2 linked regions of the Saccharibacillus brassicae genome follow. The protein of the gene in region 1 interacts with the protein of each later gene in a pairwise test. Links are inferred from orthologs where the notes say so. Each region holds a gene or a part of one and is shown in the gene's direction. Other genes may lie near its edges.

Region 1 (3,352 bases):
GCCTTTTGTGGAAACGGTCCAGCGCGTTCGCGGCGTAATCGAAGTGCGCGAACTGACAGCGGTCCGGTCGCTGGAAACGGTCCGCATCGAGCTGGTGCTGAGCGTCAATCCGCGCATGACGGTCAAGGAAGCGGAAGAGATCGCCCAGCGGTCCCGCGATCTGCTCATGCACCGCTTCGTGCAGGTAATCGAAGTCGATGTGCGGGTCGAACCGTATCATACGGGTTATCCGTACAAGTCGAACGAAGAACTGCTCAGCAGCGGCGAAGAACCGACGATCGTGCAATGAATATTCAGCATCTATTCGAACGCGGAGCAATCCGCGTTTGTTCGATTTGAAGCCCGAACTGAATTCTGATTGAAGCCCGAACTGAAGTATGAACTGAAGCCCGAAGCCGGTCGGGGCTCTAACGCTATCGATATCTATTCAAAAAAAGAAAAGGCAGGTGAGCTTGTGCTGCATTCGCAATATCAATGGAAAATCGCAAGTCCGGAGCGCGAGGCGGTAAAGCGTCTCGGCGAAGAACTGAACCTGTCCCCGCTGCTGTCGTCGCTGCTCGCGAACCGGGGGTACACGGAGCCGGCATCGGCGGCCGAGTTCCTGGACGGAGACGAAGACTTGTCCGGGCTGCACGATCCGTATCTGCTGCACGGCATGCAGGCGGCGGTGCAGCGTATACGCGCCGCCCTGGACGGCGAAGAACGGATCTGGATCTACGGCGACTACGACGCCGACGGGGTGTCGAGCACCGCGCTCATGATCCGGCTGATGAAGCGGCTCGGCGCCGACTTCGGAACGTATATCCCGCATCGTTCCAAAGAAGGATACGGCCTGCACCGCCATGCGATCGACGAAGCGGCGGCCGAAGGCGTCAAGCTGATCGTGACCGTCGATACGGGGATCAGCGCCGTCGATCAGATCGCTTACGCGGCGGAGCTCGGCATCGACGTCGTCGTGACCGACCACCACGAACCGCCGGCCGTGCTGCCGCAGGCATTCGCCCTCGTCAATCCGAAGCTGCCGCTGTGCGAATATCCGTACAAAGGCCTGGCCGGAGTCGGGGTCGCGTTCAAGCTGGCCCATGCGCTTCTGGGAGAGGCGCCGGAGGAATGGATGGACCTGACGGCGATCGGCACGGTCGCGGATCTGATGCCGCTGACCGGCGAGAACCGGCTGCTCGTCTCGCGGGGCATCGAAGCGATGCGGCGAAATCCGTCGCCGGGCGTGGAAGCGCTGCTGGCTGTTGCCGGCAGCGCGCCGGACCAGCTGACTTCGGTCGGCATCGCGTTTGCGATCGCGCCGCGCATCAACGCGAGCGGCCGGCTGGATCACGCCAACCGCGCGGTCGACCTGCTCATTACCGAAGAGCGCGACCGGGCGGAACATCTGTCGTCCGTGCTGGATCTGCTTAACAAAGAGCGGCAGAAAAACGTCGAAGACATCGTCGGCGAAGCGGTCGTCCTGCTGGAGAAGAAAATCGCGGACGCGGGCGAGGTGCCGAACGTGATCGTGCTGGCGGGCGAAGGCTGGAACGTCGGCGTCGTCGGCATTGTAGCTTCCAAAATTCTCGAACGGTATTACCGTCCGACGATCATTCTCGGGATCGACGCGGACAAAGGAACGTGCAAAGGCTCCGCGCGTTCGATCGCCGGCTTCGACATCTACGAAGCGCTGCTGTCGGTTGAAGAGACGATGGACCATTTCGGCGGCCATCCCGCGGCGGCGGGCATGAGCCTGGGCAGCGGCCGGATCGGCGAGTTCGAAGCCGGGCTGAACGCTTACGCGGCGAACGTGCTGAAGCCGGAACATCTGGTGCCGGTCATCGAAGCGGAGACGGAGTGCTCGCTGGCCGATATTCCGCTGCCGGTCATCGAAGAACTGGACCGGATGGCTCCGTTTGGCATGAGCAACCCGACTCCCCAGCTCGTATTCCGGGGCGTCAAAGTGCAGCGCGTGCTGACGATGGGCAAGACGAACACGCATCTCAAACTCGTGGTCGAGCAGGACGGCTGCGTCGTCGAAGCGGTCGCCTTCGGCAAAGGTGCCCTGGCCGAGTACGTGGTCGAAGGCGACCGGCTCGATCTGCTGGCCGAACCGGGGATCAACGAATGGCGCGGCAGCCGCAAGCCGCAGCTGATGGTGCGCGATCTTGCGCTTCCGGCGTTCCAGGTATTCGATCGCCGCTCGGCGACGGCGTCGGCGGAAGACGTCGAACGCTTCCGCAAAAAAGCCGAATCCGTGCTTGCCTGCGGGCCGGATCAGATCGCGGCAGCCGTTCGGCCGGAGACGCTAAAAGTTTCGCATAAGACTCTGGCGCAACTGCCGGTTTGGCTGTATGATAAATATTCCGGGATTGAAGAAACGGAAAGCGGCCATGCGGAAGCGGACCCGGCCAAGACGCGCACGCTGTTCGTTCTGGATCTGCCGGACACGGCGGAACCGTTCGAACGGATGCTGGCGCAATTCCCAGCTCTGGAAAACATCGTGTTGATGTATCCGGCAGGCGGCCCTTCGGCCGAACGCCTGAGTGACCCGAGCCGGGAGCGGATCAAGACCATCTACGTCGAGCTGCGCAAAGCCGCGGCCGAGCCCGTGGACGGTCGGCAGTTGGTCCAGCGGCTGTGCCGGACGTCCGGCTGTTCGCCGCGCATGATTCGCATGACGCTGGACGTCTTCGAAGAACTGCGGTTCATCGTCCGGGCCGAAGGTTCCGTGACCGCGAATCCGAGCCCGCCCAAGGCGGCGCTCGATTCGGCCGCGGCCTATCGCACGCTGCAGGAAGCCGAAGCGCTGGAACGCCGGCTGCTCGGTCCGGGCGAGGACATCGGCATCTGGCTTGCGCAGCGGATGCAGGCGGTCCGTGCCGCAAATCCGGACGCGGCTTTATCTTTTTCGGTGTAAGAGGGCGGAAGCCGTTCTTTCGCCGTCCCATCCGGGAAACCAGACTTAGGAGGAGATTGATTTGGATTTTAACGAACATATTCGCGTGATTCCCGATTTTCCGAAACCGGGCATCAGCTTTAAAGACATCACGACCCTGCTCGGCAACGGACCGGCGTATCGCGAGGCGATCGACGCTCTGAAGAAACAGGTCGAACATCTGCAAATCGACCTGATCGCCGGACCGGAAGCACGCGGATTCGTCGTCGGCGCGCCGCTGGCTTACGCGCTCGGCGTCGGCTTCGTGCCGATTCGCAAAGTCGGCAAACTGCCTTACCAGACCGTTGAAATCGAATACGATCTCGAATACGGCAAAGACACGCTCGCTATGCATATCGACGCTGTCAAAGAAGGGCAAAACGTTCTGATCGCGGACGATCTGCTCGCGACCGGCGGCACGATCGCCACGTC
Region 2 (3,267 bases), 4.4 Mb from region 1 along the record:
ACACCGGTACGGCCCTTTTTCATGTCATTCAGCAACCTTTTGTCATATTATATTACACATAAAGCGAAAAATCTATTCGTTATTTTCTTTTTTTGCATACAAGTTATTTTAACTAACACATACCTAACTCTATAGACGATTCAGCCATTTTGTTCTCTTTTCAAGGCGGTAGCGAAAAACGAATCTGCATGCTAAAATGAGGATTCGGATAGCGGTTCGAACGTACGCAATAAACGGGGCCAGGCCGGCCGGGAGGACAGCTCTCGGCTTTTTGCTTGCTTATTCCACAGGAGGAGATCAATTTGCTGCTAATTATTGCGGAAAAACCCGATCAGGGAGCCAAGCTGGCGGCGCCGTTCAAGCACAAAAAAACACAGGGCTATATCCAAATCGAGAAATGCCCGACTTTTCCGGACGGGGCTTATGTCAGTTGGGCGGTCGGGCATATTTGCGAGCTTGTTCCCCCGGAAGAATACGATCCGGCGTACAAGCGGTGGAGCCTGAACAGCCTGCCGATTTTGCCGGGCAAATTCAAACATCGCATCACCCCGTCCAAAGCCAAGCAGTTTAATCTGCTGCAGGAACTGCTCAAGCGTCCGGAAGTGAACGGAATCATTATCGCGAGCGATGCCGGGCGGGAAGGCGAATATATCGTCCGCATCGTCATCCAGCTCAGCGGAGTCAAAAAGCCGATGAAGCGGCTGTGGATTTCTTCGCTGACGCCGCGCGCGGTCGAGCAGGGATTTGCCAATCTCAAAGACGAGAGCGAGACGCGCAATCTGTATTACGAAGCGGTCAGCCGCTCGTGCGCGGATTGGCTTGTCGGCATGAACGGCTCCCGGGTCTACTCCCTGCTGTTCCAGCGGCGCGGCGTGCAGGGCGTGTTCTCGACGGGACGGGTGCAGAGCCCGACCCTTGCGCTGATCGTCAACCGGGAGAAAGAGATTGCCCACTTCAAGCCGGAACCGTTCTGGGAAGTCAAAGCCCGTTTCGCGATCGGCGGGGCGGAGTATGAAGGCACCTGGTTCAAAGGCGAAGAGACGCGTCTGAAAACGCCGGAAGAAGCCGAAGAGATTCGGGCGCGCTGCGCAGGCAAAGACGCCGTCGTCGAATCGATCGAGACGGAGCGCAAAGAGTTTCAGCCGCCGCAGCTGTTTTCCCTGTCGTCGCTGCAGGCGTCGGCCAACCAGATTTTCAAATATTCGCCGCAGGATACGCTGAGCGCTTTGCAGCAGTTGTATCTGGACGGCTACATTTCGTACCCGCGTTCGGATTCGTCGTACGTGACGGACGAGGAAGCGAAGCAGTTTCCGGACATTTTGAATAAACTGCAAAGCTTCAATGAACTCAAAATTTTCCTGCCGGCACCCAAATCGACACTGATCGGCAACAAACGCTACGTAAATGCTTCCAAAGTCGGGGATCACTACGCGATCATTCCGACCGAGCAGGTACCGCAGCCGGGCAAGCTTCAGGGCATGAACCTTAACTTGTACCTGCTGATCGCCAAGCGTCTGATCGCCGCGCACGAAGAGAAAGCGATCATCGACTACACGAATCTCGTGACGATGGTAGACGGGTGCGATCCGTTTATGACGAAAGGCAAAGTGATCGTGCAGGAAGGTTGGCGCAAAGTGCTGTACGACAACGCGGCGAAAAAGAAAGCGAAAAGCAGCCGGGAAGACGATAAAAGCGACAAAGAAGAAGACGACGAAGATCTGTCCGTGCTGCCGCCCGTCCAAAAAGGCGATGCCGGCACGGTGGCGGACGTCCAGGTCAAAGAAGGCAAGACCCAACCGCCGAAGCGTTATACCGAAGGACAGCTCATCACTTTGATGAAGACGGCCGGCAAGCATCTGGACAATGCGGAGTTGGAAAAAGTATTGCAGCGTACCGAAGGGTTGGGCACCGAAGCGACGCGTGCGGGCATTATCGGCGGACTCAAAGACCGCCAGTATATCGACGTCCGCAAAAATATGGTGTACGCGACGAACAAAGGCACGGTGCTGATCGAAGCGCTCGGCCAAAGCGTGCTGGCTTCGGCCGAAATGACGGCGAAGTGGGAGCAGCGGCTCGGCGAGATCGGACGGGGGCAGGAGTCGCCCAAAGCTTTTATGGAACAAGCGCAGCGGCTCGCCCAGAAGATCGTGTCCGACGCGGTCGCGGCCGAGAAAGACTGGACGTTCACCGTCGAACTGCCCAAAAACGAAGAACGTCCGGCCTACGGGAAAAGCGCGGGGAACCGCGGCGGATCGAACGCCGGACGCGAGGATCGCGGCGGGGCGGCGGAGCTTGGCGCGTGCCCGATCTGCGGCAAACCGGTCGTCGACAAAAAGAACTTCTACGGCTGCACGGGCTATCCGTCCTGCACGTTTACGTTTTCCAAAAAAATTCTCGGCAAAGCGATCTCGGAGACCCAGGTCAAACGGCTGCTCGACAAAGGGGAGACGCTGATGCTCAAAGGATTCAAAAAAGGCGAAAAAACGTTCGACGCGGCGCTTGCCTGGAACAGGGAACAGCAAAAGCTCGACTTTTTATTCGCCGACCGCGGAGGCAAACCGGACAAGCCGGAGCAGGCCAAGCGGGGCTCGTAAATGCGGACGTAAAAAAACGGACCCTTCAGAGGGTCCGTTTTTGAACGGATGCGCGAGCGGCACGGCTGATCAGCTCGGGCACTTCCGGCAGCCTGGCTACCGTATGCAGCGAGCCGGTGGAAGATTCGCCCAACTCGATCAGATTGTAGGCCCATTCGCGTTCCTGCTTGAGATAGACGGCGTTGATGTCGGCGCTGAGCGCGGGCGCGATATCGGTCCGCAGCGAATTGCCGATCATCCAGGTCGACGGGCGCGGAAGCGATTTGGCGCGCAGGATGCCTTCGAGCGCCTGCACGTTTTTGTGCTGGCGGATAAAGATGTCGGAGCCGAAATACGTGCCCAGCTTCATCTGGTCGATTTTGCGCTGCTGGATCCGGTCTTCGCCGCCCGTGTACAGATACAGGGCGTGCCCTTCGCCGCGCAGCCGCTCCAGCGTCTCGACCATGCCCGGGTACGGCTCGACTTCCTGGTCGTATACGCTGAGGCCGAGCTTCACGAGGCCCGCTTCTTCGGCATCGCTGCCGATCCGGTGATGCGCGGCCGAGAAATGCCGGTAGGTCGCGATCAGCGATTCCGGAAAATGATGGCTGGCGAAGCCGACCACGTGCACGCCGGCGATATCGATCTCCAGCTGCTTGGAGCGGACCTGTTCGACGGTCACGCCGTACTTGCC

What was found.
Region 2: the proteins of recJ (region 1) and FFV09_RS22550 interact in binary tests that used the Escherichia coli proteins (3 or more experiments, as listed by UniProt). The link is inferred for Saccharibacillus brassicae from one-to-one orthologs.

The regions. Positions count from the first base shown.
Region 1 is NZ_CP041217.1:955,409-958,760, reverse strand. Bases 146-3,178 are described here. They hold recJ (single-stranded-DNA-specific exonuclease RecJ), read left to right. Parts: upstream 146-454; coding sequence 455-2,902; downstream 2,903-3,178. Other genes in these bases: FFV09_RS03810 (adenine phosphoribosyltransferase), read left to right, coding at 2,964-3,178; FFV09_RS03820 (cation diffusion facilitator family transporter), read left to right, coding at 146-289. In the rest of the region: more of FFV09_RS03820, read left to right, coding at 1-145; more of FFV09_RS03810, read left to right, coding at 3,179-3,352. UniProt on the Escherichia coli protein: Single-stranded-DNA-specific exonuclease.
Region 2 is NZ_CP041217.1:5,394,712-5,397,978, reverse strand. The notes cover bases 1-2,948. They hold FFV09_RS22550 (DNA topoisomerase III), read left to right. Parts: upstream 1-302; coding sequence 303-2,594; downstream 2,595-2,948. Other genes in these bases: FFV09_RS22545 (HAD family hydrolase), read right to left, coding at 2,620-2,948. Also shown: more of FFV09_RS22545, read right to left, coding at 2,949-3,267.